DNA from 3 places in the Saccharopolyspora sp. NPDC002578 genome. Region 3 is predicted to be linked to each of the others. Evidence: riboswitches for the same ligand, from Rfam matches in the RefSeq annotation. Region 3 holds a riboswitch; each other region holds the start of a gene.
What was found. A riboswitch is a leader RNA that binds a small molecule or an ion and turns the genes downstream of it on or off. The one in region 3 is predicted to bind cobalamin.
Positions count from the first base shown of each region.

Region 1 (10,221 bases), on a different contig from region 3:
GACCTGGCCGACCTGGATGTAGTCGAGACCGTCGGAGACCACCTCCCACACGTTCTTCTTCGGGTCGATGTTGGACCGGTTCTGGTCGACGTACGACAGCCGCACGGTGTCGCCGACCTTGACGGTGCCCGCGTCCGGCTGCTCCAGGCCGACGATGGTCTTGAACAGCGTCGTCTTGCCGACGCCGTTCGGACCGATGACGCCGACGATGCCGTTGCGCGGCAGGTCGAACGTCAGGCCGTCGATGAGCAGGTTGTCGCCGAAGCCCTTCTTGAGGTTCTCCACCTCCACGACCTGGTTGCCCAGTCGCGGGCCCGGCGGGATCTGGATCTCCTCGAAGTCGAGCTTGCGGGTCTTCTCCGCCTCGGCCGCCATCTCCTCGTAGCGCTCCAGCCGGGAGCGCGACTTGGTCTGGCGGGCCTTGGCGTTGGAGCGGACCCACTCCAGCTCGTCCTTGAGGCGGCGCTGGAGCTTCTGGTCGCGCTTGCCCTGCACGGCGAGCCGCTCTTGCTTCTTCTCCAGGTACGTGGAGTAGTTGCCCTCGTAGGGGAAGGTGCGCCCGCGGTCGAGCTCCAGGATCCAGCCCGCGACGTTGTCCAGGAAGTACCTGTCGTGCGTCACGGCGAGGACCGCGCCCGGGTAGGTCGCCAGGAACTGCTCGAGCCACAGCACGCTCTCGGCGTCCAGGTGGTTCGTCGGCTCGTCCAGCAGCAGCAGATCGGGCTTGCTCAGCAGCAGCTTGCACAGCGCGACCCGGCGGCGCTCACCGCCGGAGAGCTGGGTGACCGCCGCGTCCGGCGGCGGGCAGCGCAGCGCGTCCATCGCCTGTTCGAGCTGGGAGTCGATCTCCCACGCGTCCGCGTGGTCGAGGTCCTCCTGGAGCTTGCCCATCTCTTCCATCAGCTCGTCGGTGTAGTCCGTGGCGAGCTGCTCGGCGATCGCGTTGAAGCGGTGCAGCTTCTCCATGATCTCGCCGACGCCTTCCTCGACGTTGCCGAGGACGGTCTTGTCTTCGTTGAGCGGAGGCTCCTGCTGCATGATGCCGACGGTGTAACCGGGCGAGAGGAACGCTTCACCGTTGTTCGGGTGTTCGAGTCCCGCCATGATCTTGAGCACGGTCGACTTGCCGGCGCCGTTCGGGCCAACGACGCCGATCTTGGCACCGGGGAGGAACTGGATGGTCGCATCCTCGAGGATGACCTTGTCCCCGTGCGCCTTCCGCACCTTCTTCATGGTGTAAATGAACTCGGCCATGCCCTGAATCGTAGTTGCGACCCGTGTCGGCCCGTGCACCGCCGTCGCTTGCCGCTCCACTGGCTGCGCACGTCCCTTGCTCGCCCGGCTTCACCGCTGGTCACCGGACCGCCCCGCAGCCCCGCAGGTCACCCGCTCCTTGCCGCCGCGGGCCGAGACCTGTCGAACCCGGATTCGCCCTGGACGACATCGAGCTCGGCGGCGAGCCGATCCGCGGATCCGGGAAAACGGTTGCCCCGCGCCAGATCCAGCCCCACGGCCGCGGCCTCCACCTCGACGGAGGTGCGCCAGCCGCCTGCCGACTCGTACTCGCGGGTGTGCAGCCGCCCGGACACGAGCACCGGCGTGGCCTTGCCCACCATGCCGATCACTCCGTCGGCCACCCGGCGCCAGCAGTTGACGGTGACCACCAAGCGGTCACCGTCGACCCACTTCTCGGCTTCCTTGTCGTAGCGCCGGGAATTGCCCGCCAGCCGGAAGCTGACGACCCGCTCACCCCGGGACGTCTCCCGGATCTTCGGCTCGGTGAGCACGGTCCCCACCACTGCCACGGTCGTCTCGAACATCACGGCCCACCCTTCGGAGCATCGGAGCCGTCCCTCGGCCCGACTCCAGAGTGCGCCGCGGCGATCACGCCGCGCTACCCCGTTTTCACAATCTGTGCACAGATCGAGCGCCTGTGGACAACCGCACCGGGAATCGAAACGGACTCCACCTTCGTGGGTCACCCATCGGAACGAGATTGGGAGCCCGATGAACCCGAACCGGCGGCATCACCACCGGAGAGCCGCCGCAGCATCTCGTTGTAGGCGACCAGATCCGCGTCCCCGTCAGCGGCGGCCCTGCGGTCGTAGCGCCGGGCCTCCCGATCATCGGCGCGCGACCACTGGATCAACAGCGCCAGCATCACCACCACCAGCGGCACTTCGCCCGACGCCCACGCGAGCCCGCCGCCCAGGTTCTGGTCCGCCAGCAGATCCGGCGCCCACGGCAGCGACAGGCCCCGGTAGAAGTCCGACCCGATCACGTTCTTCGACATCATCAAGGTGATGCCGAAGAACGCGTGGAACGGCATCGAGGCGAACACCAGCCCCACCTTCGCCAGCGACGGCAACGGCCGCGGCGCGGGATCGATGCCGATCACCGGCCAGTAGAAGACGTAGCCCGCCAGCAGGAAGTGCGCGTTCATCAGCAGGTGCGCCCAGTGCTCCGGCAGCGCCGCGTCGAACAGCCCGGAGAAGTACAGCGCCCAGAACGATCCGACGAACAACGCCAGCGCCACGAACGGGTTGGTCAACCACCGGGTCACCGGCGAGTGCAGGAACGCCAGCAGCCACTCCCTGGCTCCCGGCGGCGCTCCCTTCCCCGCCGGTTCGAGGGCCCGCAGCGCCAGCGACGTCGGCCCCGCCAGCACCAGCAGCACCGGCGCGAGCATGGACAGGATCATGTGCTGGCCCATGTGCACGCTGAACATCGCGGGCGCGTAGCGGCCCATGCCCGACGACGTGGCGAACAGGATGCTGGCGCAACCGCACAGCCAGGCCGCGGTCCGGCCCACCGGCCACCGGTCGCCGCGGCGGCGCAACACGCGAACGCCGTAGAGGTACAGCCCGGCCAGCACTAGCGACAAGGTGCCGAAGACCAGGTCGAACCGGCCGTCGAAGAACAGCTTCAGCGCCGTCGGAGCCCCGTCCAGCGGGTAGCCGATCAGCAGCTCCGTGCGGTCCGGGGCCGCTCCCAGCTCCGCGGGCGGCGGGGTGCGGCCGAGCGCGACGGCCACCCCGATCGTCGCGAACATGGTCAGCACTTCGATCGCACCCAGGCGCAGCAGGGTGTCCCCGCCCTCCTCGACGCGCCGCACCGCCCGCTCCCGCTGGAAGTAGGCGATGACGCCGAGCACGGCCAGCAGCACGATCTTGGCCAGCACCAGCAGCCCGTAGGTCGTCGTGACCAGCTGGTCCGGCGCAACCCGCACGAAGGAGTTCAGCACGCCGGAGACGGCCATGACGATCCAGCACACCAACGCGATCCGGGAGAACCGCCGCGCCACCAACCCGGCGTGCGCGCCGTTGCGCGCCAAGTGCGCCAGCAGCGCCACCAGTCCCCCGACCCACAACGTGGCCGAGAAGAGGTGGAACAGCAGGCTGTTCGTCGCGATGTCGTGGGCGCCGCCGCTGGCGGAGTGGCCGGTGGCGATCACCGGGAACAGGCCGAGCAGCGAGATCGCGAAGAGCACGACCGTCCAGCCCCAGGACAGCACGACCCGGCAGCCCACGGCGAGCACCAGCGCGATCCCCGCGGTCAGCAGCCACGCCTTGGCCTCTTCCAGGGCGTCGACGAGCCCGAACAGCACCTCGGCGCTGAGCACTTCGTGGATCGGGCGGCCGGTGGCGTCGGCGGCGGTGAACGGCACGAGCAACGCGGCACCGGCGCACCACACCGCCGCGGCCCAGCCCGCGGTGCGCACCGCGGCGTAGCCGTCGGCGAGCAGCGGCCCGGAGCGCCGCGCCGGGATGCCGAACGCGGCGAGCAGCAACGAGCCGATGCAGACGACCGCACCGGCCTCGGCGAACACCCGGACGACCGGGAGCCCGAGGCTGGTGACCGTTCCCGGATCGGGCAGCCCGTACGCGGCGTAGGAGCCGCTCGCCGACATCGCGGTGAGCGCCGCGGCCACCACCGCGGCGAGGATCCCGGCCGTGACGACCAAGATCCCGACGGTGGTGGACCTGGTGCGCGGATCGGGCGTAACGGTCTCAGAAGCCACGGAACGAGCCTAACTTCTGCACTCTGACCTGCGATTTCGGGTGCGCCGTGACCGGTTCGCCGCCCCGGTGCCCAGCTCGTTCCCGGACACCGGCTCCGGACCGGCGTCGTCAGCGCAGGCGGCCCCGCGCACCGGCGCCCGTGCCGGGCGGGACGTTCCGCCCCGGCACCGGCGGGTTCATCAAGCCGCGCGCCGCACCCGGTCGGCGGCCCGCAGGGGCGCGCCCATCTCGTGCAGGTGCCGCAGCACGTGGCGGTAGGACTGCGCGATTCCGGCCTGGGTGTACGAGATCCCGTGCGTGGCGCAGAACCGCTGCACGATGGGCTGCGCTCGGCGCAGGTGCGGCCTGGGCATGTTCGGGAACAAGTGGTGCTCGATCTGGTAGTTCAACCCGCCGAGGACGAAATCGGTGATCGGCCCACCGCGGATGTTGCGCGAGGTCAGCACCTGCTTGCGCATGAAGTCGATCTTGTCTCCGGTCATGGTGGGCATGCCCTTGTGGTTGGGCGCGAACGCGCAACCCATGTACACGCCCCACAACGCCTGGTGCACGAGGATGAACACGACGGCGAGCCCGGGCGAGAGCACCAGGAACACCGCCGCGAGGTACAGCACGACGTGCGTCGCCAGCACCGCGCCTTCGACTCGACGGCGCTTCGTCTCCCCACTCAGCACCGCCCGGATCCCGGAGACGTGCAGGTTGAGACCTTCGAGCGTGAGCAGCGGGAAGAACAGCACCGCCTGGTGCTTGGCCATCCAGCGGAGGAAACCGGTCCGCAGGCGTGCTTGCGCGCCGGTGAACACGACGGCGGGCACGTCCAGGTCCGGATCGTGCTCCTCGTGATTCGGGTTGGCGTGGTGGCGGTTGTGCCCGCTGACCCACTGCTGGAAGTTCATGCCGACCAAGCCGCCGTGCACCGTGCCGAGCACGTCGTTGGGACGGCGGCCCCGGAAGATCTGCTTGTGCCCCGCGTCGTGGCCGATGAAGGCGAGCTGCGCGAACGCGACCGCCAGCAGCGCTGCGATGACGAGTTGCCACCAGCTGTCGCCGAGGAAGGCGAACGCCGTCCACAGGCCCGCGAACGCCAGCAGGTTCCCCGCGATCTTCAACCCGTAGTAGCCGTGCCTGCGCCGCAGCAGTCCCGCCTCGCGAACCTCGCGGGACAGCTCGGCGAACTCGCTACCGGTGCGTTCTCCGGTACTCGGCGGCGACTCGCTCATCGACCCGCGTTGGCCGACTGCTCGGAGAAGCGGATGTCCCGGGAGCGACGATCGGTTCGCCCACCTGCCACCGGGCGGGCGGGCGGATGCTGGTCCTCGGGGTGGCTGAACACCGCGGGCTCGACGCCGTCGGCGGTGGACGAAGGGGTGTAGGTACTGGTCAATGAAACTCCTCTTGCGCTGGATCGGCCGACCTTCGGCCGATCTCCGGTGGGTGGCACTGCCGAACCGCTCAGCGGACGGCTGCCACCCGGCCTCCTTCGGCCTCCCACCGCTGCTCCGCACCGTCCGCCCCTTGCGGGAGCGGCACCGGCACGGCTGCGTCATCGGGGCCCGCGAGTCCGGCGGCCGAACTCAGCGCCGCCCGTGCCGCGCCGTCAGCGGCGCCCGGTGGCACGACCAGCAGGCTCGCCCGCCGACGGTCCGCACCGATCACCGCGACGGTGCGCGGGTCCATGGCCCGGAAACCGTCGAACCGCACCAGCCGACCTCCGATGATCATTTTTCGGTCGACCGCGCCCCACGTAGCGAGGGGGTAGGACACGCGGCTGACCGGCCCGACCTCGTCGCCGAGCGCGGACACCAGTTCGGTGAACTCGCGGACCGGCTCCGCGGTGCGCGGCCACCAGCCGCCGTCGAAACGGTCGCGGGCGACGCCCGCGGCCTTCATCTGCAAGCGCGGCGCGGAAGTAGTTCGGTGTTGTGCGGATGTTGAGTCAAGCAGAACCGAGGTCATCTCGGCGCCCCCGTCCCAAGCCCGATCGGGCCGGACAATCGTGGTGCGCCCGAAGCGGCACCCGCGAGACCGCGGATAGTCGAACGCCTCCGGTACCCTGATCCTACGCTTCTTCGGCGGCTCGCGGGTGATCCCGCTCCACCCACTACGCGCCACTACGTCGCGCAACCGGGGTAGGGTCCAGAGGTGATCTTGGTCGAGATTCTCCCCATCCCCGGTGACCGGTGAAAAGGCGCCCCCGGCAGGACTCGAACCTGCGACCTAAGGATTAGAAGTCCTTTGCTCTGTCCAGCTGAGCTACGAGGGCCCGCGCATCGCTCACGTGAGCTGCAGGAAGCAGGGTAACCGGCCTCTCCGTCGACAGTGGTACCGACGCCATCGGCGTTGCAGAGCCGGTATCGAACGGCAAGCTGATCGACAACTCAGCCCTGGAACAGACCCCGCGACGGGCGCTCGAAGCCCTTGAACGGTCACAAAGGAGTCACGGCCGCGCGATCGGCGGAGATGCGCCGGGGCCGCCGCGCCGCAATCCGGCACGACGGCCCCGGCGTCCGGTCACGCGCAGGTGCCGGGCTCCACGACCAGCACCGGGTCGTCCTGGCCGACCCCGGCGAACGGGTATTCGTCGACCGGGGTGGCCACGCCGTCTCGCACGTCGTAGGCGACGCGCTTGCCGTCGTAGGCGGGCTCGGCCGTCTGGCTCTCGTTCGACGCCGCGAGGGTGATCAGCACGCGGCCGTCCGACCCGGCCGGGGCGCACTCGTAGCCGAGCCGCGCGGCGACGCCGCCACCTTCGTTGATCTTGAGCGGCCGACCGTCCTGAGTGGTCATCTCGCGCGGGGCGCCGTCGGCGCCGAGATCCCAGACGCCGAACCACTCGGTGTTCGCCCCGACGGACTCGCTCACCAGCAGTTCCTGCTTGCCGTCGTGGTTGACGTCGAGCACCCGCATGGGCCGCGTACCGGCGTAGGCGTCACCGGTCAGCGTCGCCTCGGTGACGCGTCCGTCCACTGTGAACTTGAGGACCTGCCGCGAGCCGTCACCGACGGCGGCCAGCGTCGCGGTGTCCGGCGTCCCATCACCGTTCAAGTCCACTGTGGACGTATCGGTCGAATCCGCGGTGGCGACGCCGAACGGGGCCAGGGCCATCGCCGCGGCCAACGCGCCGATGCTCACGGTTGCTCGAATTCCGTTGATCCCCACAGTTTTCTCCCTCTCGAATCCACCTGCTCGGCAGGACGGGAACCGCTCCCCCCACCTGTCCTGAAGACGCTCCCGAGCGCCGCGGGTTGCCCGCCGGGCCGGGAAATCCTCGCGTGCGCGGCCACGTGCACGCCGGGTGACCGGGACGTCAAGGCCTTGTCTTCCCGCCAGAAGCAAGTAGCCTCCGAAGTGCTGGTGGTTCGCACAGCTCTGCGAAAGCGGCGCTGCGCGAGGCAAGAGGGAACCCGGTGCGAATCCGGGACTGCCCCGCAGCGGTGAGTGGGAACGAACGCCGTCACCGGTCTGAGAAGACCGGTCACAGCACTGGGCGCGAGCTCGGGAAGCGACGGCCAGTAGGAACCCCGGTCCTCCGGGAACGCCCACGAGTCCGAAGACCTGCCGCCGGTGCGCGCGTCCACGCGACGCGCGCTGTTGCGAGGTCTCGCGGGAGGACCTGGTCGACGAGTCGCCGTCCGCGGCGACGGGTGCCGATCACGCCTGCCCGAACCTCGCAGAACTGTCGTCCAGCTCGCGAGGAGAGAGCGTTGACCAGCACCATCGGATCCACCGTGCTCGGGTATCCCAGGATCGGACCGAACCGGGAACTGAAACGGGCACTGGAGAACTACTGGAAGTCCCGCATCGGTGAGCCGGAGCTGCGCGAAGTCGCCCGCACGCTGCGCACCGACGCGTGGCGCTCGCTGCGCGATGCCGGTCTGGACTCCGTGCCGGGGAACACTTCCTCCTACTACGACCAGGTTCTCGACGCCGCCGTCACCTTCGGCGCGGTACCGCCCCGCTTCGCGGAGCTGGGGCTGAGCCCGCTCGACACCTACTTCGCGATGGCGCGCGGCGTGGAATCCGCGCCACCGCTGGAGATGACTAAGTGGTTCGACACGAACTACCACTACATCGTGCCGGAGATCGGCCCGGAGACCGCGTTCCGGCTGTCCGACCAGACCGTGGTGGACCAGTACCACGAAGCCGCTGAGCTGGGCGTCAAGACCCGCCCGGTCGTGGTCGGCCCGCTGACGTTCCTGCTGCTGTCGAAGCCGCGGGACGGCGCGCCCGCGTCGTTCCGGCCGCTGGACAAGGTCGACGAGCTCGTCTCGGCCTACGCGGAACTGCTGGGCGAGCTGCACCGCGCGGGCGTGGAGTGGGTCCAGCTGGACGAACCGGCGTTCGCCGCGGACCGCTCGCAGGCCGACCTGGACGCGCTGCGCACCGCCTACCGCAGGCTCGGCGAGCTCGCGCAGCGCCCGAAGATCCTGGTCGCCTCCTACTTCGGCGACCTCGGCGATGCGCTGGGCGTGCTGGCGTCCTCGCCGGTCGAAGCGCTCGGCGTGGACCTCGTCGCAGGTCAACGCACCGTCGACGAACTGCCGTCGGTCTCCGGGCTCCGGGACAAGACGCTGGTCGCGGGCCTGGTCGACGGCCGCAACATCTGGCGCACCGACCTGGACGGGGCGCTGGCGAAAGCGGCGACGCTGCTGGGCCTCGCGGGCGAGGTGGCCGTGAGCACCTCGTGCTCGCTGCTGCACGTGCCCTACGACGTCGAAGCCGAGACCGACATCGACCCGCAGGTGAAGTCGTGGCTGGCGTTCGCGGCGCAGAAGGTCGACGAGGTCGTCGTCCTCGACCGCGCGCTGCACCAGGGCCGCGACTCGGTGTCCGAGCAGCTGGAGGACGGCCGCCGGCGCATCGCGGACCGGGCGAACGCCGAACGGGTGCGCAACGACCGGGTGCAGGCCCGGCTCACCGCGCTCAAACCCGAGCACGCCCAGCGCGGGGACTACGCGAAACGGCTCGCCGCGCAGCGGAAATCGCTGCGCCTGCCGCCGCTGCCGACGACGACGATCGGCTCCTTCCCGCAGACCACCGACGTGCGCAAGGCTCGCGCCGCACTGCGCTCCGGCAGCATCGACCAGGCCACCTACAAGCAGCGGATGCGGGACGAGATCGAACGCGTCATCCGGCTGCAGGAAGACCTGGGCCTCGACGTGCTGGTGCACGGCGAGCCGGAGCGCAACGACATGGTGCAGTACTTCTCCGAGCACCTGGACGGATTCGTGAGCACCCACAACGGCTGGGTGCAGTCCTACGGGTCGCGCTGCGTGCGCCCGCCGATCCTGTTCGGCGACGTGTCCCGGCCCGAGCCGATCACGGTGGACTGGGCGAAGTACGCGCAGCGGCTCACCGAGAAACCGGTGAAGGGCATGCTGACCGGACCGGTCACCATCCTCGCCTGGTCGTTCGTGCGCGACGACCAGCCGTTGGGCGACACCGCGCGGCAGGTCGCGCTCGCCATCCGGGACGAGGTCAAGGACTTGGAGAACGCGGGCATCCGGGTGATCCAGGTCGACGAGCCCGCGCTGCGCGAACTGCTGCCGCTGCGTTCCGCCGCGCACCAGGACTACCTGGACTGGGCGGTGGAATCGTTCCGCCTCGCCACCTCCGGCATCGCCGAGAGCACCCAGATCCACACCCACCTGTGCTACTCGGAGTTCGGCGACGTGATCAACGCGATCGTGGCGCTGGACGCGGACGTGACGAGCATCGAGGCGGCCCGCTCGCGCATGGAGGTGCTCGACGACCTCAACGCGGTCGGGTTCGCCCGCGGGGTCGGGCCGGGCGTGTACGACATCCACTCGCCGCGCGTCCCGGAAGCCGGGGAGGTCACCGACCTGCTGAAGGCGGCGCTGGCGGCGGTGCCCGCGGAACGCCTGTGGGTCAACCCGGACTGCGGTCTCAAGACCCGCGGCTACGCGGAGGTGGAGACCGCGCTCAAGAACGTGATCAGCGCGACGGAGGCCGTGCGCCCGGCCTCCGGCTGATCCGAAGCCGGGGGCGGTAGTCGTTCCCACCGCTCCCGCCCCCGGCACCCCTCGTGCGGCCCCGTCCGGTCAACCGGACGGGGCCGTTCCCTTCTCGCGCCGCTCGGATCCGGGTGGCTCACCCTGTTCGCGGGCGGGGCGGAATCTCCAGCCATCGCAGCGCTTCGTCGGTCGCGGCCACGGCGTCGCCGCGCGCCCCGCCCTCG
Region 1 is NZ_JBSFWJ010000006.1:10,141-20,361, forward strand. Features, by position in the region: gene ettA (energy-dependent translational throttle protein EttA) at 1-1,254, opposite strand, end outside; gene ACWD38_RS04925 (single-stranded DNA-binding protein) at 1,383-1,820, opposite strand; gene ACWD38_RS04930 (cytochrome c oxidase assembly protein) at 1,979-4,021, opposite strand; gene ACWD38_RS04935 (fatty acid desaturase family protein) at 4,202-5,242, opposite strand; gene ACWD38_RS04940 (hypothetical protein) at 5,239-5,406, opposite strand; gene ACWD38_RS04945 (DUF5994 family protein) at 5,475-5,912, opposite strand; tRNA gene ACWD38_RS04950 (tRNA-Arg) at 6,212-6,285, opposite strand; gene ACWD38_RS04955 (FG-GAP repeat domain-containing protein) at 6,534-7,154, opposite strand; cobalamin riboswitch at 7,361-7,599, shown strand; gene metE (5-methyltetrahydropteroyltriglutamate--homocysteine S-methyltransferase) at 7,727-10,015, shown strand; gene ACWD38_RS04965 (TetR/AcrR family transcriptional regulator) at 10,134-10,221, opposite strand, start outside.
Region 1: it holds a riboswitch for cobalamin, as region 3 does, so the genes downstream of both, metE (5-methyltetrahydropteroyltriglutamate--homocysteine S-methyltransferase) here and ACWD38_RS15420 (ribonucleoside-diphosphate reductase subunit alpha) in region 3, are expected to answer to the same signal.

Region 2 (9,351 bases), on a different contig from region 3:
CCGCGATCGTCAGCCGCGGCACGGGATTGCGGCGCAGGTACTTCAGCACCGCGCCGGCGAAATCACCCATGTCCAGCAGCGCTTCCGGCGCGAGCTCGTAGGTGCGCTCCACCAGCTTCTCCGAGGTGCTGCCGGTGCATCCGGCGACGTGGGTCAAGCCCTCGGCGCGCGCGACGTCCACGCCGCGCCGGATGCTGTCGATCCACGCCGAGCACGAGTACGGCACCACCACCCCGGTCGTGCCCAGGATCGACAGGCCGCCGAGGATGCCCAGCCGCGGGTTCCAGGTGTGGCGGGCGAGTTCCTCGCCGTTCTCGACGGAGATCTCCACGACCACGTCACCGGTGCCGCCGTGCTCGGCGGCGACCCGCTGCACGACCTCGCGGATCAGCTTGCGGGGCACCGGGTTGATGGCGGGTTCGCCCACGGGCAGCGGCAGGCCCGGTTTCGTCACGGTGCCGACACCGGTTCCGGCGCGGAACACGACGCCCGCTCCGGGCTCGGCGCGGCGCACCGTCGCCGACACCAGGGCGCCGTGGGTCACGTCCGGGTCGTCCCCGGCGTCCTTCACGATCGCCGCCATCGCCGAACCGGCGTCGAGGCGTTCGCGGGCGAGGGCGAACGCGGGCCGGTGCCCCTTGGGCAGCACGATCTCCACCGGGTCCGGGAAGGTCCCGGTCAGCAGCGCCGTGTACGCGGCGGCGGTGGACGCCGTCGCGCACGCGCCCGTGGTCCACCCGTAGCGCAGCGCGGGGCCTTCCTGACCAGTCATGATGCCGCCTCCTTCACCGTGAAAGGGTGCACGCATGCACAGCAGCGACGCGACCGGGGTGCGGCGCATCCTGGTGCTCGGCGGGACCGGCGAGGCCCGCGACCTCGCCGCGCGGCTCGGCGACGACGCGGGCGTGCACGTGATCTCCTCGCTGGCGGGCCGGGTGCGCGATCCGAAGCTGCCCGCCGGGGAGGTCCGCGTCGGCGGGTTCGGCGGCGCCGACGGGCTCGCCGCGTGGCTGCGCGAGCACCGCATCGACGCGGTGGTCGACGCGACGCACCCGTTCGCGCGGGTCATCACCGCCAACGCCGCACGCGCCTGCGCGCTGGCGGGCACGCCGCTGCTGGTGCTGCGCCGTCCCGCGTGGGAAGCGGAACCGGGCTGGCACCTGGTGGGCTCGCTGGACGAGGCCGCCGCCGCGCTGCCGGGGCTCGGCGAGCGGATCTTCCTCAGCACCGGCCGCCAGGGCGTGGGCCGGTTCGCGCACCTGGACCTGCGGTTCCTGCTGCGCGCCGTCGACCCGCCGGACCCGCCGCTGCCGCCGCACCTCACGACGCTGCTGGCGCGCGGACCGTTCACCTTCGACGACGAGGTGGCGCTGCTGCGCGAGCACCGCATCGACGTGCTGGTCACGAAGAACAGCGGCGGCCCGATGACCCGCGCGAAGCTCGACGCGGCGCGGGAGCTCGGCGTCGCGGTGGTCGTGGTGCAGCGGCCACCCGAACCGCGGGTGCCCGCCACCACCGTCGAGGAAGCGCTGGAACGCCTGCGTCACGCCGGGTAGCGGCGCGGGGTGAACACCGCGCCACCGACCGCCCTGGTCGTCGACGAGCCGATCACCAGCAGGCAACGCATGTCCACATCGGACGGATCGAGGTCGCCGAGTTCCACCGTCCGCACGGATTCCTGCGGCCCGCCCACGTCCCGCCCGATGATCACCGGGGTCTCCGGCGCGCGGTGCTTGAGCAGCGCGTCGCGGGCGGCGCCGACCTGCCAGGTCCGGCTCCGCGACGCCGGGTTGTAGATCGCCATCGCCAGGTCCGCCTTCGCCGCCGCCTCCAAGCGCTCGACGATGATCTCCCACGGCTTGAGCCGGTCCGACAACGACAGCACGCAGTAGTCGTGGCCCAGCGGAGCGCCGACGCGGCTCGCCACGGCCTGCGCGGCGGTCAGGCCGGGCAGCACCCGCACCGGGACGTCGGTGAACCGCTCCTCGGTCGCGACCTCCAGCACGGCGCTGGCCATCGCGAACACGCCCGGATCGCCGGAGGACACCACCACGACCCGCGAACCGCGCCGGGCCAGGTCCAGCGCGAACTCGGCGCGCTCGGCCTCGACCCGGTTGTCCGAGGCGTGCTTGCGCTGGCGCGGATTGGTCGCGAGCCGGTCCAGGTAGGGGCCGTAGCCGACGAGGTCGTCGGCGGCGGCGACGGCGGTGTGGGCCTCCGGGGTCGTCCACTGCGGACCCGCGGGGCCGAGGCCGACGACCACGACCTCGCCGATGCCGGGCTCGCGCGCCGCGGCGGGCGCGGATTGCTCAGTCGTGGCAGGGGAAACCGGGACGCCGGTCGCGTCCGTCAGGTTCAGCGGGCTGCCCGAGTTCACCGGGCTCGGCAGCAGCGCCAGCGAGAAGTACGGCACCGACGCCGGATCCACCTCGGCCAGCGGCAGCAACCGCTGGCGCTCCGTGGTGGCGCGCTCCACGAAGTACGCCTCGTCGAGCCGTCCCGCCTTCTCGAACGCCTCCTTCACACCGTCGAAGGTGCGGCCCAGCTTCATCACCGCGGCCGCGTCCGTCGAGGCCAGGTGCTCGGCGAGCTTGTCCGGCTCCAGCGTCCCCGGCAGCACCGTCAGCACCTCGTCGCGCTCCGCCAGCGGGCGCCCCAGCATCGCGGCGGCGCCGCTGACGGAGGTCACGCCGGGGATCGCGGCCACGTCGAACCGGCCCACCAGGCGCTTGTGCATGTGCATGTAGGAGCCGTAAAAGAACGGGTCGCCCTCGCACAGCAGCGCCACGGTGCGCCCGGCGGCGAGGTGCGCGGCGAGGCGTTCGGCGGCCTCGGCGTAGAACTCGTCGATCGCGCCCTGGTAGCCGCCGGGGTGGTTCGTGGTCTCCGTCGTCACCGGGTAGACCAGCGGTTCCTCGACCTGACCGGCCCGCAGGTACGGCTCGGCGACGGACCGCGCGATGCTGCGGCCGTGCCGGGCGCTGTGGTAGGCGATCACGTCGGCCTCACCGATCAGCCGCGCCGCCTTCACCGTCACCAGCTCCGGATCTCCCGGTCCGAGCCCGACGCCGAACAACCTGCCTGCCTGCTCCACGGTGCTGCTCACTCCTGTTCGCTCGCGATCGCGTTGATGGCGGCCACCGCCATCGCGCTGCCACCTCGGCGGCCGTGCACCACGAGGTGCTCCAGCTCCGGGTGGTCGGCCAGTGCCTGCTTGGACTCGGCTGCGCCGATGAAACCGACGGGCAGGCCGAGCACGGCGGCGGGCTTGCCCGCTCCGGCGTCGACCATCTCCAGCAGCCGGAACAGCGAGGTGGGCGCGTTGCCGACGGCCACCACCGCGCCGTCGAGCCGGTCCCGCCACAGCTCCATCGCCGCCGCGCTGCGCGTCGTGCCGAGCTCCTGCGCCAGCTGCGGCACCTGCGGGTCGCCGAGGGTGCAGAGGATGTCGTTGTCCGCCGGGAGGCGACGCCGGGTGACGCCCGCGGCGACCATCGCGGCGTCGCAGAACACCGGCGCCCCGGCGCGCAGCGCTTCGCGGGCGGCCAGGACCGCGTTCGGCGACCAGGCGATGTCGCGCACCAGGTCGACCATGCCGCAGGCGTGGATCATGCGGACGGCGACTCCGGCGACTTCCGGTGGCATGCCGTCGAGTTCCGCTTCGGCGCGGATCGTCGCGAAGGAGCGGCGGTAGATCTCCGCGCCCTCCCGGATGTACTCGTAGCCACCGGTGCCCTCGGCCCCGGCTGGATTGCGTCCGGTACTCACACTGCCCTCCGTGCCGCTTCGAGCGCGGCGGATAACTCGCCGGCGGGTTCGCCGCCGACCTCGTAGCCGGCCTCGGTGGCCAGCACTTCCACTCCTCGTCCCGCCGGTCGGCCGCAGCGGCGCGAGCAGCCCGCCCAGTGCACCGGCAACGCGCCGGGCCGGGCGGCGCGCGCCGCGTCGGAGCGCACGTCGGCGAGGGATTTGGCGCAGCCGGGGCTCCCGGTGCACGCGGTGACCCCGGCCAGCGGCGCGGCGGTGTCCACCACGAAACCGGCTCCGTCCATTTCGGACAGCAGGGTCGTCGCGTCGTGCTCGGGGATTCCGGGCAGCAGCAGGGTGCGCCACGGCGTGAGCCGCAGCGGGCGGTCCAGGGCGGCCAGCGCCGCGACCTGCTCGGCGTTCAGCCTGCCCAGCGGGGCGCCCAGCGCGAGGCTCACCCGGCCGTCGCGGCGGTGCAGGACGCCGAGATCGGCGTGGGTGGCGACGGGCTCGACGGGACGACCCGGACCGGAGTGGCACGTCGTTGCGGGAGAAGACCCGACGCCGCCGGCCGGTTCCCCCACGCCGGGGGCGGAACCGGCGCGTTCAGCGGCACCGCTCGCGCTGATGGGCCGCTCGGTGCGTTCAGCCGATCCGCCGGCTGCGGCAGGAACGGTCCCGGCACGCTCAGCGGAACCGTCCGTGCCGGGAGCAGATCCGGTGCTGTCAGCGGACTCCGCGCCGGTGTCGGCGATCGGCGCACCGTCCTCCGCCGGGCCCGGTTCGGCGATGACGCGCGCGGCGATCAGCCGGGGACCGTCGGTGAGTTCGGCGAGCCGCCAGCTCGCCGACTCCTGCCGCCGCCGTTCCGCGAGGAACGCCTCCGCCGCGAGCACCGCGGCGCGCGCCGCGTCCGCGGTCGCGACCCGGATTCCTTCGTCCGCACCGGACAGCAGCACCGCGACCGAACCGTCCGCCGGGGCGAGCCCGATGTCGGCGGCGAGCCCGGCGACGTCGCCCCGCCCGTCGTCCACGGTGAACAGGAACCGCCCCGGCAGCTCCGCGAGCGCGGGCGCCGCGCACAACCGCCGGTCGAGCTCGGTCGACACCGCGTGCACGTCCAGCGACCCCGCGTCGTCGCAACCGGTGTAGGGCGAGGCGATGATGTTGCGCACCCGCTCGTGCGTCGGCGAGGGCAGCAGGCCCGCGTCGGCCAGCGTCGCCGCGAACTCCGCCACGGCGTGCGGCGCGAGCCCGCGGACCTGGAGGTTCGCCCGCGAGGTCAGCTCCCAGCCGCCGTCGCCGAGCTCCGCCGCGGCGGCCAGCGCCCGCACCTGCCGCGCGTCGAGCCGCCCGCCCGGCACCCGGACCCGGGCCAGGCCGCCGTCGGCGGCCTCGTGCACCCGCAGCGCGCCGGGGCACGCGTCCGGTTCGGCTCGTGGCGGCACGGTTCTCCCCGCTCTCATCGCTCGTGGTCGGTCGGAACTCCCAGCGCACGGCGCGGGTCTCCGGTGGTGCGCGGCCCTGGGCGCGCACCGGCGGTCGTCGATACTACGGCCAGGCCTCGTTGCGGACGCAAAACGCGATGTGCCTCACCACAGCCACCCCCGACCCGGCGGCCTCCCCCGCACGACCGCCCCGCGAACCCCGGCCGGACCTTGTTCAAGCCCTCGCAATTTCGCGAGAAATCGAACGCCCCCGGCGTGCCGGACACCCCATGTGGACAACTCGTTTCCCCTGATCAGAAGTGGTTCCACGGCCGGGATCAGGAACGTTCACCTCGATCGGGTCGTTCGATTTCTCCCGAAATTGCGGGAATCGTCCACAACGTGACGAGTGGGGGCGGCGTGCGGGGGTGCGCCGGTGTCGACCGAGTTCGCGGTGAGGGGATTCCTCGGCGAGCGCTCGTGTCCGGTGGGTGACCGTCGCGCGAGCGTTCCGCCGAACGGCGCGGTGCCACGTGCGTGATCTCTCGCGCACCAGCGCAGCAGGCCACTTGACGAACGATCGCCCCGTTGCGGAGAGTGGTCGACGGCGACGAGTGGAGGAAGCCGGTGCGAGTCCGGCGCGGTCCCGCCACTGTCACCGGGGAGCGGACTCCGCACAACGAAGGTCACTGCCCGCGCACGTGCGCGGACGGGAAGGCCGGAGCGAGCGCCGATCCGGGAGCCAGGACACTCCGCGCCGCCACCGCCCGGTCCGACACCGGGTGCCGACGACTCCGGGGCGAGGACCCCGAGGAAGGTTGACCATGCGTCCTGTCCGCATGCCCGCGTCCCTGCTCAGCCGGGAGCGTGCCGCATGATCCTGCTGCTGTCCACATCGGACACCGATCTGCTCAGCGCACGCGCCAGCGGTGCGGACTTCCGCCTCGGCAACCCGGCCCGGCTCGGCGTGGACGACCTGCCGCCGCTGCTGGAGGGCGCCGACCTGGTGATCGTGCGGCTGCTCGGCGGCCGCCGCGCCTGGGAGGAGGGCCTCGACGCGCTGCTCGCGGGCCCGCGCCCGGTGGTGGTGCTCGGCGGTGAGCAGGCCCCGGACGCGGAGCTGATGGAGTGCTCCACCGTTCCCGGCGGCGTGTGCGCGCAGGCCCACGCCTACCTCGCGCAGGGCGGCCCGGAGAACCTGACGCAGCTGTTCAACTTCCTGTCCGACACGGTCCTGCTCACCGGCCACGGCTTCGAGCCGCCGGTGGAGACGCCGAAGTGGGGCTTGTTGGAGCGCGAGCCGCGCAACGCCGAGGGCCCGAAGGTGGCGGTGCTCTACTACCGGGCGCACCACATGGCGGGCAACACCGCGTTCGCGCACGCCCTCTCCGACGCCATCGAGGACGCGGGCGGCCGGGCGATGCCGGTGTTCTGCGCGTCGCTGCGCGCCCCGGAACCGGGCCTGCTGGACACGTTGCGCCAGGCCGACGCGCTGATCGTGACGGTGCTCGCGGCGGGCGGTACGAAGCCCGCGACGGCCTCGGCCGGTGGGGACGACGAAGCGTGGGACGTGGGCGCGCTCGCCGACCTGGACGTGCCGATCCTGCAGGGCTTGACGCTGACCTCCAGCCGCGAAGCGTGGCAGGACAACGACGAGGGCCTGTCCCCGCTGGACATGGCCACGCAGGTCGCGGTGCCCGAGTTCGACGGTCGGCTGATCACGGTGCCGTTCTCGTTCAAGGAGAACGACTCGGAGGGCCTGCCGGTGTACGTGGCGGACCCGGAGCGCGCGGCGCGCGTCGCGGGCATCGCCGTGAAGCACGCCCGGCTGCGGTACGTGGAGCCGAAGGACAAGCGCCTGGTGCTGATGCTCTCGGCGTACCCGACGAAGCACTCCCGCATCGGCAACGCGGTCGGCCTGGACACCCCGGCGAGCGCGGTGGGCCTGCTGCAGCGGCTGCGCGAAGCCGGTTACGACATCGGCCCGGAGGACGGTCCGGACGCGCTGCCCGGCGTGGCCGCGCAGGACGGCGACGCGCTGGTGCACGCGCTGATCGCCGCCGGTGGCCAGGACCCGGATTGGCTCACCGAGGAGCAGCTGTCCGGCAACCCGGTGCGCATCCCCGCGAAGCGCTACGCCGACTGGTTCGCGACGCTGCCCGACGACCTGCGCGAGAGCATCGAGGGTCACTGGGGCCCGCCGCCCGGCGAGCAGTTCGTGGACCGCTCGCACGACCCGGACGGCGAGATCGTGCTGGCCGCGCTGCGCGCCGGCAACGTGGTGATCATGGTGCAGCCGCCGCGCGGCTTCGGGGAGAACCCGATCGCGATCTACCACGACCCGGACCTGCCGCCGAGTCACCACTACCTGGCCGCCTACCGCTGGCTGACCGACGAGTTCGGCGCGCACGCCATGGTGCACCTGGGCAAGCACGGCAACCTGGAGTGGCTGCCCGGCAAGACGGCGGGCATGTCGGCGTCCTGCGCGCCGGACGCGGCGCTGGCGGACCTGCCGCTGATCTACCCGTTCCTGGTCAACGACCCCGGCGAGGGCACCCAGGCGAAGCGCCGGGTGCACGCGACGCTGGTGGACCACCTGGTGCCGCCGATGGCGCGGGCGGAGAGCTACGGCGACATCGCGAAGCTGGAGCAGCTGCTCGACGAGCACGCGCAGATCTCGGCGATGGACCCGGCGAAGCTGCCCGCGATCCGCAGCCAGATCTGGACGTTGATGCAGGCCGCGAAGTTGGACCACGACCTCGGGCTGGACGAGCGCCCGCACGAGGCCGAGTTCGACGACATGCTGCTGCACGTCGACGGCTGGCTCTGCGAGATCAAGGACGCGCAGATCCGCGACGGCCTGCACGTGCTGGGCGCCGCCCCGAAGGGCGAGGCGCGGGTGAACCTGGTGCTGGCGATGCTGCGCGCCCGGCAGGTGTGGGGCGGCCAGAGCGGCGCGCTGCCCGGCCTGCGCGAGGCGCTGGGCATGTTGGAGGACGGCAGCGTCGCGCGCGGCACCGTGGACGACGTGGAGACCTCCGCGCACGCCCTCGTCTCCGGCATGGAGGAGCACGGCTGGGAGCTCGGCGCCGTCGTCGAGGTGTGCCGTTCGGTGCTGGGCGACGCCCCGGACGACGTGGTGCGGGTGCTGGAGTTCGCGGTCGCGGAGGTGGTGCCGCGCCTGGACGCCACGACCGACGAGATGGGTGCGACGCTGCACGCCCTCGAAGGCGGCTACGTCCCCGCCGGGCCGAGCGGTTCCCCGCTGCGCGGCCTGATCAACGTGCTGCCGACGGGCCGCAACTTCTACTCGGTGGACCCGAAGGCGGTGCCGAGCAGGCTCGCCTGGGAGACGGGGCACGCCATCGCGGATTCGCTGATCGAGCGCTACCTCGCCGACACCGGCGAGTACCCGCGTTCGGTGGGCCTGTCGGTGTGGGGCACCTCGGCGATGCGCACCTCCGGTGACGACATCGCGGAAGTCCTGGCGCTGATGGGCGTGCGGCCCACGTGGGACGAGGCGTCGCGGCGCGTCAACGGCCTCGAAGTGATCCCGCTCGACGAGCTGGGGCGTCCGCGCGTGGACGTGACGGTGCGCATCAGCGGTTTCTTCCGCGACGCGTTCCCGCACGTGGTGACGCTGCTCGACGACGCGGTCCGCAAGGTCGCCGCGCTCGACGAGCCGGACGAGCAGAACTTCGTGCGCGCCCACGCCCAGGCGGATCTGGCCGAGCACGGCGACGAGCGCCGCGCCACGACGCGCATCTTCGGTTCGAAGCCCGGTGCCTACGGTGCCGGTCTGCTGCCGCTGATGGACAGCAAGAACTGGCGCGACGACACCGACCTGGCCGAGGTGTACGCGGTGTGGGGCGGTTTCGCCTACGGCCGCGGCCTGGAGGGCACGGAGGCGCGCGGCGACATGGAGTCCGCCTACAAGCGCATCTCGGTGGCGGCGAAGAACGTCGACACCCGCGAGCACGACATCGCCGATTCCGACGACTACTTCCAGTACCACGGCGGCATGATCGCCACGGTCCGCGCGCTGACCGGCAAGGCGCCGGCGGCCTACATCGGCGACAGCAGCCGCCCGGACGCCATCCGGACGCGGTCGCTGACCGAGGAGACCTCGCGAGTGTTCCGCGCCCGCGTGGTCAACCCGCGCTGGCTGGAGGCGATG
Region 2 is NZ_JBSFWJ010000022.1:18,078-27,428, forward strand. Features, by position in the region: gene ACWD38_RS13390 (cobalt-precorrin-5B (C(1))-methyltransferase) at 1-772, opposite strand, end outside; gene ACWD38_RS13395 (cobalt-precorrin-6A reductase) at 807-1,556, shown strand; gene ACWD38_RS13400 (precorrin-2 C(20)-methyltransferase) at 1,544-3,106, opposite strand; gene ACWD38_RS13405 (precorrin-8X methylmutase) at 3,103-3,768, opposite strand; gene cobG (precorrin-3B synthase) at 3,765-5,195, opposite strand; cobalamin riboswitch at 5,793-5,926, shown strand; gene cobN (cobaltochelatase subunit CobN) at 6,049-9,351, shown strand, end outside.
Region 2: it holds a riboswitch for cobalamin, as region 3 does, so the genes downstream of both, cobN (cobaltochelatase subunit CobN) here and ACWD38_RS15420 (ribonucleoside-diphosphate reductase subunit alpha) in region 3, are expected to answer to the same signal.

Region 3 (10,221 bases):
GTATTCGCGCAGGCATGCCTCGGCGGTTGCGGCGGTGCTGTGCGCCCGTTCCTGCACGGAGACGACCTGCACGTGGTCGTCGAGCGCGAGGCCCCAGGCCGCGATGCACCCGTCGACCCGTTCGCCGTACTCCTGCACGACGGCGAACACGCGCGGCACCGAATCGGCCACGATGCCCGCCATGATCTCGGAGAACGTCCGCTCGTCGCACAACGGCCGCATCCCGGTCGGATCGGTCACGAACGCGTCCAACGGATGCGGTCGCGATCCCTGGTGCTGCGGCGTTTCACGCTTGATCATCTTTCCTCCAGGAAATACACCAAAAGTTCGCTTGCGGCAACGTTGCTTACAGATGACAACACCTCGTATTGATCAGTGGCAATTCCACGATCGAGCGAAGGAAGATGCTGGTCAGATCGCATATTCTGTGTTGCATGACCAGCAACACTCGGCCGCCGAAGGCTCGTGCCCTCGGCAGTGCACTACGGCAGGCGCGTGAAACTCGGCGAATGAGCTTGCGCGGGCTCGCGAGAGAACTGGAGAAGGACCCTGGCGTGGTGTCCCGCTGGGAAACAGGCGAGCGAACGCCGAAACCGATCGATGTGGCCCAGGTCCTGACGCTCTTGGGGGTAACGGGCGACAAGTACGACGAGATCGTGGGGTTGGCTTCCGGAACCACAGAGAAGCATTGGCTGGCGGTGACCCTGCCGGAGCAACGGCAGCAGATGACGACTCTGCTCGACTACGAACGGTCGGCCACTTCGATCACGGAGGTCGCTCCGCTGCTGATGCCGGGGCTGTTGCAGACGGGTGCTTATACGCGGGCGATCATGTCGGCCGGTGGTGTCCCAGAGGACGAGGTCGAGACTCGGGTAGCGGTGCGCCTCGGCCGGGCGGACACGATCAGGAGGAGCGACCCGGTGCCCTACCTGGCGCTCATCGGGGAAGCCTCCCTGCGGCAGGTGATCGGTAGTCCGGAGATCATGACCGAACAGCTGCAGCATCTGATCAACGCCGCGAAGTTGCCGAACGTGGATCTGAGGATCCTGCCGTACCGAAGTGGATGGCATCCGGCGTTGGAGGGGCCGTTCTTCTTCATCGAGACCGAATGCGGTCTGCCGGTGGTTCAGCTGGAGAACAGGCGCTCCGGCCTCTTCCTGCACGACGGGCCAGATGTTGAGATCTATCGGCAGGCCATCGATGTGGTGGTTCAGGCTGCGATGGGTCCGGCGGAATCGGCCGAACTCATCGCGCAGGTGAAGAACGAGCGTGAAAGGTACGAGGACGATGCCAGAAGTTCCCTCGCGGTGGCGGAAATCGAGTCGTAGCCAGAACACGACGGCGTGCGTTGAAGTCGGTTTCACGACGACCGGCTCGGCGGCCATACGTGATACCAAGGACCGTGCGGCCGGGTACTTCCTTGCTGATCCTGGGCAGTGGTCGGAATTTCTCTCAGCGCTCAAATCCGGCCGCTACGAGTGCTGATCCGCTCGTCCTGACGAGTGTCGGCGTGCACGGGCCGGGTCGGGCTCCCCGTCGCTGGGTGCGGCGGTCGGCCCGATGGTCCGTGCGCGGTGTGGTCATCACTTGAGCACGATGGAACGGAAGGGGAACAGGTGCGCATCGGGATCACCGGGCACACGAATCTGACCGCGGAGACGAGTCGTCTGGTGCGCAAGGCGCTCGAAGCCGAGCTCGCCGGACGTGCCGATGTGGTCGGCATGAGCTGCCTCGCGCGCGGCGCCGATCAGATCTTCGCCCGCGTCGTGCTCGACGGCGGCGGGACGCTGGAGGTCGCGCTGCCCGCGGCCGACTACCGCGAACGGAAGGTGCAGCCGGACAACCTCGCCACCTTCGACGAGCTCATCGCCGAGGCGAGCACCGTGCGCACCATGCCGTTCGCCGAGTCGAACAGCGCTGCCTACATGGCCGCCAGCGAGCACATCCTCGACTCCGCCGACGCGGTCTTCGCAGTGTGGGACGGACGACCGTCCCCCGGCCAAGGTGGCACCGCCGACGTCGTGGACGCGGCACGGGAACGCGGCCTGCCGGTGACCGTCGTGTGGCCGGAAGGCGCCGAACGCGACTGACGTGCATCCGCACCGCGATGTTCGGCCCGACCTGGAAGCGGGCGGGCCGCCCACCGGTTGGATGGGCGGCCCGTCGGTTTCGCTCAGTCCCAGGTGAGGGATGAGCCGGACTGGTACTCCGTCACTCGGGTTTCGAAGAAGTTCTTCTCCTTCTTCAAGTCCATCGCCTCCGACATCCACGGGAACGGGTTGTCGACCTCGGCGAACACCGGCGCCAGGCCGAGTTGGGCGCAGCGGCGGTTGGTGATGAAGTGCATGTACTGCTCGCACAGCTCGGCGTTGATGCCGAGGATGCCGCGCGGCATCGTGTCGCGGCCGTAGGCGACCTCCAGGCGGCACGCGTCGGTGAGCATGCCGCGCACCTCCTGCTGGAACTCCTCGCTCCACAGGTGCGGGTTCTCCAGCTTGATCTGGTTGATGCAGTCGATGCCGAAGTTCAGGTGGATCGACTCGTCGCGCAGGATGTACTGGTACTGCTCGGCGATGCCGACCATCTTGTTCCGCCTGCCCAGCGACAGGATCTGCGCGAAACCGGTGTAGAACCACATGCCTTCGAAGATCACGTAGAAGGCGATGAGGTCGCGCAGGAACGCCTGGTCGCGGTCCGGGCCGCCGGTGGCGAACTCGGGGTTCTCCAGGTTCTGGGTGTGGCGCAGCGCCCACTCGTCCTTCTCCGAGATGGAGGGGATCTCGCGGTAGGCGTTGAACAGCTCGCCCTCGTCGAGGCCCAGGCTCTCGCAGATGTACTGGAACGTGTGGGTGTGCACCGCCTCCTCGAAGGCCTGGCGCAGCAGGTACTGGCGGCACTCGGGGTTGGTGATGTGCCGGTACACGGCGAGCACGATGTTGTTGGCCACCAAGGACTCCGCGGTCGCGAAGAAGCCCAGGTTGCGCTTGAGCATCAGCCGCTCGTCGTCGGTGAGCCCGTCGCGGGAGCGCCACAGGGCGATGTCGGCGTGCATGGAGACCTCGGTGGGCATCCAGTGGTTGTTGCAGCCCGCGAGGTACTTCTCCCAGGCCCAGCCGTACTTCAGCGGCAGCAGCTGGTTCACGTCGGCCTGCGCGTTGATCATCGCCTTGTCGTCGACGTTGATCCGGCCGGCGCCGCGGTCGATCTCGCCGAGGCCGGTGGCGTCGGGGGTGTGCAGGGAGGTCATCGGCACTCCAGGGGTCGTGGTCGTCGAGGCGGTCACTGGCAGGCTTCGCACTCGGGGTCGTCGATGGCGCAGGCCTGCGGGGACGCGGCGGGCGCGACGGGGGAGACGGCGTTGAGCTTGCCGTCGGTGCCGCGCAACGTGGACTTCTCCACGTGCGTCGCGCTGCTCGACCGCAGGTAGTAGGTGGTCTTGAGGCCCTTGCGCCACGCGAGCCGGTACAGCTCGTCGAGCTTGCGGCCGCTGGGCGCGGCCATGTACAGGTTCAGCGACTGCGCCTGGTCGATCCACTTCTGGCGGCGCGACGCGGCCTCCACCAGCCACCGCGGCTCGATCTCGAACGCGGTGGCGTACAACGACTTCAGCTCGCCGGGCACCCGGTCGATCGGGGCCAGGTCGCCGTCGAAGTACTTCAGGTCCTGCACCATCGCCTCGTCCCACACCCCGGCGGCCTTGAGATCGCGCACCAGGTCGGCGTTGAGGACGGTGAAGTCGCCGGACATGTTCGACTTCACGTACAGGTTCCGGTACAGCGGCTCGATGGACTGGCCGACGCCGCAGATGTTCGAGATCGTCGCCGTCGGCGCGATGGCCAGCACGTTCGAGTTGCGCATCCCGTTGGCGCGCACCCGCTCCCGCAGTCCGTCCCAGTCCAAAGTGGACGAGTGGTCCAGGTCGACGCCGGTTTCGCGGGCCTGCTCCAGCAGCCGCAGCGAATCGATCGGCAGCACCCCCCGGCTCCACAGCGAACCCTCGAAGGACTCGTACCGGCCGCGCTCGGCCGCCAGGTCCGAGGACGCGCCGATGGCGTGGAAGCTGATGTGCTCCATGCTCAGGTCCGCGAACTCCACCGCGGCCTGCGAGGACATCGGGATGCGCTGCGCGAACAACGCGTCCGAGAAGCCCATCAGGCCCAGGCCCACGGGGCGGTGGCGCATGTTCGAGGTCCGCGCCTCCGGGATCGTGTAGAAGTTCACGTCGATCACGTTGTCCAGCATCCGCACCGCCGTGCGGGTCGTGCGGCGCAGGCGCTCCACGTCCAGGCCGTCGGGCGTGACGTGCCGGGCCAGGTTGATCGAACCGAGGTTGCACACCGCGACCTCGTCGCCACCGGTGTTCAGCGTGATCTCGGTGCACAGGTTCGAGGAGTGCACCACGCCGGTGTGCTGCTGCGGCGAACGCAGGTTGCACGGGTCCTTGAAGGTGATCCACGGGTGACCGGTCTCGAACAGCATCGTGAGCATCCGCCGCCACAGGTCCACCGCGCGGACCCGGCGGAACACCGCCAGCTCACCGCGCTCGGCGGCGGCCTCGTACTCGCGGTAGCGCTCGGCGAACGCGGTGCCGTAGAGGTCGTGCAGGTCGGGGACCTCGTCCGGGGAGAACAACGTCCACTGCTCGTCGGCCTCCACGCGGCGCAGGAACTCGTCCGGGACCCAGTTCGCCGTGTTCATGTCGTGGGTGCGCCGCCGGTCGTCGCCGGTGTTCTTGCGCAGGTCGAGGAACTCCTCGATGTCCACGTGCCAGGTCTCCAGGTACGCGCACACCGCGCCCTTGCGCTTGCCGCCCTGGTTCACCGCGACCGCCGTGTCGTTGGCGATCTTCAGGAACGGCACCACGCCCTGCGAGGAACCGTTGGTGCCCTTGATGTGCGCGCCGGTGCCCCGGACCGGGGTCCAGTCGTTGCCGAGACCGCCCGCGTACTTCGACAGCAGCGCGTTGTTGCTGATGCCGTGGAAGATCCCGTGCAGGTCGTCGTCCACCGTGGTCAGGAAGCAGGACGACAGCTGCGGGCGCGTCGTGCCCGAGTTGAACAAGGTCGGCGTCGAGCACATGAAGTCGAACGACGACAGCAGGTCGTAGAACTCGACGGCGCGCGCCTCGCGGTCGTCCTCGCGCAGCGACAGGCCCATCGCGACCCGCATCAGGAACGCCTGCGGCAGCTCGAACCGCACGCCCTGCTCGTGCAGCAGGTAGCGGTCGTAGAGGGTCTGCAGGCCGAGGAAGCCGAACGCGATGTCGCGGTCCGCGTCCAGCGCGGCGCCCAGCCGGGCCAGGTCGAACCGCGCCAGCTCCGGGTCCAGCTGCTCCAGCTCGATGCCGCGGCGCACGTAGTCGGCGAAGTAACCGGCGTAGCGGTCCCGCATCTGCACCTGGTCGGCCTCGGCGGGCTCGTCCGCGACGAAGCTCAACGCCTCCCGGCGCAGCTTGTCCAGCAGCAGCCGCGCCGTGACCAGCGAGTAGTTCGGTTCGCCCTCGACGAAGGTGCGGGCGGCCATCGTCAGCGACTCGGCGAGCTCGGCGGAGCCGATGCCGTCGTAGACGTTGCGCCGGACCTCCCGCAGCACCCGATCCGCGTCCACATCGGACAACCCGGAGCAGGCCTGCTCGACGACGGTCGACACCCGGGCCCAGTCCAGCGGCACGCGGATGCCGTCCGGGCGCGTCATCGCCAGCTCCGGCGCGGTGTCCGCGGCCTGCTCCGGGGTCTCGCGGGCCTGGGCGTGCTGCTCCCGGTAGAGCACGTAGGCGCGGGCGACGCCGTGGTGGCCGCCGCGCATCAGCGCGAGCTCCACCGCGTCCTGGATCTGCTCGATGTGCACCAGGCCCTCGGGGCCGGCGTGGCGCAGCACTCCGCGCGCGGCCTGCTCCGACAACTCCGCGACGACCTGGTGCAGCCTCGACGACGAGGCGGCCGAATCCCCCTCGGCCGCCAGGAACGCCTTGGTCAGCGCCACGGAGATCTTCGTTTCGTCCCAACCGGAAACGGTCCCGTCGCGCCGCAGCACCCGCACTCCCGCGGGTACCGCGGTGGCTGCTGACGGCCGGGTCGTGGACTCGGTCACTGGCTCTCTCCCTCGCAAGCTCGGACACCTGCCCGGGACGGCTCGGAGCGTGCGAGGACCGCGGCGCGCACGGCACCGCTCGTCCCGCGACCCTCCCGCGAGGTCCCGGACGGCGCGCACCCCTCGTGCGCGCACCGATGGCAGGTCTTCGGACTCACGGGCACCCGGCGTCCTCGACGCCGGACCTACTGGCCGTCGCTTCCCGAGCATCGCGCTCAGTGCTGCACCACCTCTGGAGGTGGTGACGGCGGTCGTTCCCGTTCACCGCTGCGGGGCAGTCCCGGACTCGCACCGGGTTCCCTGTTGTCACACCGGGCGATCCCGGTGAACCATCAGCGGGCGCCACACTACATCTAGCGTTCGGCGCTGATCCGGACCCCATCATCGTCGGCGTGGCGGAAGACTTGTTGATGTCGCACGCATCACCCGGACGGGGAGCGCGAGGTTCGTGCGGGACCAAGTCCGAAGCGGTGTGTGATGCGGATTCGCTGGTGGTCGCGGCCGTCGTTCGGGCAGACTCCTGTTCCGAGATCACCGGTCCGGAAGGAACTCCGATCATGCGCGCCTCCCGCGTGCGACGCGGACTCGCCGTCGTCGCCACCGCCCTGGCCACCGCCGCGATGGTCCCCGGCGCCGCCGCCGGGCAGGCGCCGCCGCGACCGGACACCACCGACGTGCGGCTGATCACCTTCAACGACCTGCACGGCAACCTCGAACCGCCCACCGGCTCCTCCGGCGAGGTCGAGCTGCCCGACGGCTCCGTCGTCGAAGCCGGGGGAGCGGCCTACCTCGCCGCGCACCTCGACCGGCTGCGCGCGCAGGCGCCGAACTCGCTGGTGCTCTCGGCGGGCGACAGCGTCGGCGCCTCCCCGGTGAACTCCGCGCTGTTCCACGACGAACCCACCGTCGAATTCCTCAACTCGCAGGACGTGCGCGCGCACGTCGTCGGCAACCACGAGTTCGACGAGGGCTACGCGGAACTGCAGCGGTTGCAGAGCGGTGGCTGCCACCCGGAGGACGGCTGCCGGTTCCGGGATTCCTTCGAGGGCGCGCACTTCCCGTACCTCGGCGCGAACGTGTCCTTCGAGGACGGTTCCCCGGCGCTGCTGCCGTTCACCGTGCAGGTCTCCGGCGGCGTGCCGATCGGCGTCATCGGGGCCACCTTGGAGGAACTGCCGAGCGTGGTGAGCCCGGAGGCCGTCGAAGGACTGCGGTTCGGCGAGGAGGTCGCCGCCATCGACCGCACCGCCGACGCGCTCGACCGCTTCGGCATCAAGGCGCAGGTCGTGCTGCTGCACCAGGGCGACGAGGCCACCGGCGGCGGACCGGACTCCTGCGAGCTCGAACCGGGCGGCCCGGCGACGCGCATCGCCACCGAAGCCTCGCCGAAGGTCGACGCCGTGTTCAGCGCGCACAGCCACCAGCAGTACAACTGCACCGCCACCGACCCGGCCGGGGCGCCGCGCCCCGTCGTGCAAGGAGCCTCGTTCGGCCGGTTGCTCTCGGTGCTCGACCTGAGCATCGACCGCGCCACCCGCGACGTGGTGCGGGAGCGGAGCTCGGCGCGCAACGAGATCGTCACCCGCGACATCGCACCCGACGCGGAGACCGTCGCGCTGGTGGAGGAAGCGCGGGAGAAGGCCGCGCCGATCGCGAACCGCGCCGTCGGGACGATCACCGGTGACCTGCTCAAGGCCGCCGCGCCGTCCGGGGAATCCGCGCTCGGCAGCGTGATCGCGGACGCCCAGCTGGAGTCGACCGCGGCCGGTGGCGCGCAGCTGGCCCTCACCAACCCCGGCGGCGTCCGCGCCGACCTGCCGCACGCCTCCTCCCCGGCGGGTGAGGGCGACGGCGTGGTCACCTACGGCGAGGCGTTCGCGGTGCAGCCGTTCGGCAACATCATGCAGACGATCACGCTCACCGGCGCGCAGCTCAAGAACGTGCTGGAACAGCAGTGGACACCGGAGGGCGCCACGATCCTGCAGGTCTCGGCAGGAGTGCACTACGAGTACTCCGAGTCCGCGCCGATCGGCTCGAAGGTGTCCGGGCTGACGCTGCACGGCGAACCGGTCGCTCCCGACGCCCTGTACCGGGTAGCGGTGAACAACTTCCTGGCGGCGGGCGGCGACGGCTTCACCGGTTTCGCCGAAGGCACCGACGTCACCGGTGGTCCCGTGGACCTCGACGCCCTGCTCGGCTACTTCGCCGCCCACCCCGGCGTCGTCCCACCGGCACCGGACCGGATCACCGCGACGGACTGACGTCACCGGCGCACGGCGCGGGGCGCGATCACCGAATCTATGCCCTGCGCGAGTTCCTCCGCGCAGTCGTGCCAGGGGTGCCGGGAGTTCGCGATCTCCGCGCACCGGGCCCGCAGCCCGGCGAGGCGGCCGTGCAGCCGCGCGCTGCGCACGCCGCCCGCGAGCAGCACCGAACGGCGGCCGTGGCGGATCGCGGCACCGTGGTCGCCGAGGGCGAACTTCGCCTCGGCGAGGCTCGCCAGCTCGAACACCGCCGAGCGCACCTCGCCCGGTGCGCGCGCGGCCACGGCGCGGGACAGGTGCAGCGCGGCGGATTCGAACTCGCCCATCGCGAGCTGTATCGACCCGGTCATGCCCAGCAGGTCCGCCTCGCCGAACCAGCGGAACAGCGGGTAGTCCGCGTCGATCTTCGCCGCCGCGTGCAGCCCGCGGCCGTGGTCGAGCAGGCGGCGCACCGAGTCGCCGCGTTCTCCTTGCGCGGCGGCCCACGCGGAGTTGAGCTGCAGCACCGAACTCACCAGCGCCGAGGATTCGGCGCGGATCGACCCGAGCTGGAACAGCTTCAACGCCGAGTTCGCGTCCCCGAAGTGCAGCTCGGCGCGGCCCGCGGCGTAGAGCGTCCGGGCGATCGCCAGCGGGTCGGCGCCGTCGCGGCCGAAGTCCAGCGCCCGCCCGAAGTGTTCGTGCCCGCTGGCCAGCAGCCCGTTCTCCACGGCGGTCCAGCCCGCGGTGGCGTGCAGCTTGCACAAGGTCGCCAGCAGCTCGGAGCGGACGCCCTCGCGCATCGAGGACTCCAGCATCAGCTCGGCGCGCCGGGTCGCGGCGGCGACGGTGCCGTACTGCCCGACTCCGCCGTAGCGCTGGTCGATCCTGCGCAGTGAGCCGATCAGCTCGTCCAGCGCCGCCACGTCCGACGCGCCGACCCGGCCGGGCGGGGTGCGCAGGAGGTCGGGGTACCGCAGCTCGGCGGGCAGCCGGAGCGCGGATTCGGCCGGTTCCGAGTGGGAGCCGAGCACGAGGGAACCGGCGTAGGACAAGAACTTGCGGCGCTTGGTCTGCTCGTCCTCCTCGTCCGGCGCGACGTCGGAGGCGCCGCGCTCGGTGGTCGCGGGCCGCTGCTCGCCGGCGAGTCCCATCCAGCCGCGCGGGATGCCGAGCCCGGTGGCGATCCGGGACAGCAGTTCGTAGCTGCGCACCGCGCGCCCGTTGAGCACATCGCTGACCTCGCTCTGCGCCTGCCCGGTGAGCTGGGCGATGCGGCTCTGCGAGACGCCGTGCGCGCGCAACGCGCGGTAGACGGTGCCGATGTCGCGCACTGCGAGGGCGTCGCGGACCTCGGCGCACCGCCAGACCGCCGACGGGATGTCCTCAGTTGGCACCGGGCCACCCTATACTTAATGTGATCATCCGAATGCGGAGAGTAAAAAGATCACCGGATCGGATCTCCCGCGCTTCGCAACCCCGCAGCGCCCCGGCGAACGCCAAGCAAAGCAACAAGAAACCACATCCGAGCATTGTGCCCGCGTGCTCGGCGCCGGTAATCTCCGCCGGACCGGGGGATCTCACGGCGGGAGAGCGAAGCGGTCATGTACGCCGAAGAACGGCATTGGGCGATTCTGGAGCTGGCCCGCAAGGAAGGCCGGGTCGACGTCGCAGCGCTCGCGACCCGCTTCGACATGACCACCGAAACCGTGCGCCGCGACCTCACCGTGCTCGAACGCCGCGGCGTGCTGCGCCGGGTGCACGGTGGCGCGATCCCGGTGGAGCGCTTGGGTTTCGAGCCGAACGTGCCCGCCAGGGACTCGGTGATGACCGCGGAGAAGAACCGCATCGCCAAGGCGGCGCTGGAGCTCGTGCCGGAGGAAGGCGC
Region 3 is NZ_JBSFWJ010000028.1:17,547-27,767, reverse strand. Features, by position in the region: gene ACWD38_RS15445 (hypothetical protein) at 1-300, opposite strand, end outside; gene ACWD38_RS15440 (helix-turn-helix domain-containing protein) at 435-1,328, shown strand; gene ACWD38_RS15435 (DUF397 domain-containing protein) at 1,288-1,485, shown strand; gene ACWD38_RS15430 (hypothetical protein) at 1,617-2,090, shown strand; gene ACWD38_RS15425 (ribonucleotide-diphosphate reductase subunit beta) at 2,174-3,247, opposite strand; gene ACWD38_RS15420 (ribonucleoside-diphosphate reductase subunit alpha) at 3,280-6,090, opposite strand; cobalamin riboswitch at 6,213-6,439, opposite strand; gene ACWD38_RS15415 (bifunctional metallophosphatase/5'-nucleotidase) at 6,648-8,351, shown strand; gene ACWD38_RS15410 (helix-turn-helix domain-containing protein) at 8,354-9,730, opposite strand; gene ACWD38_RS15405 (DeoR/GlpR family DNA-binding transcription regulator) at 9,938-10,221, shown strand, end outside.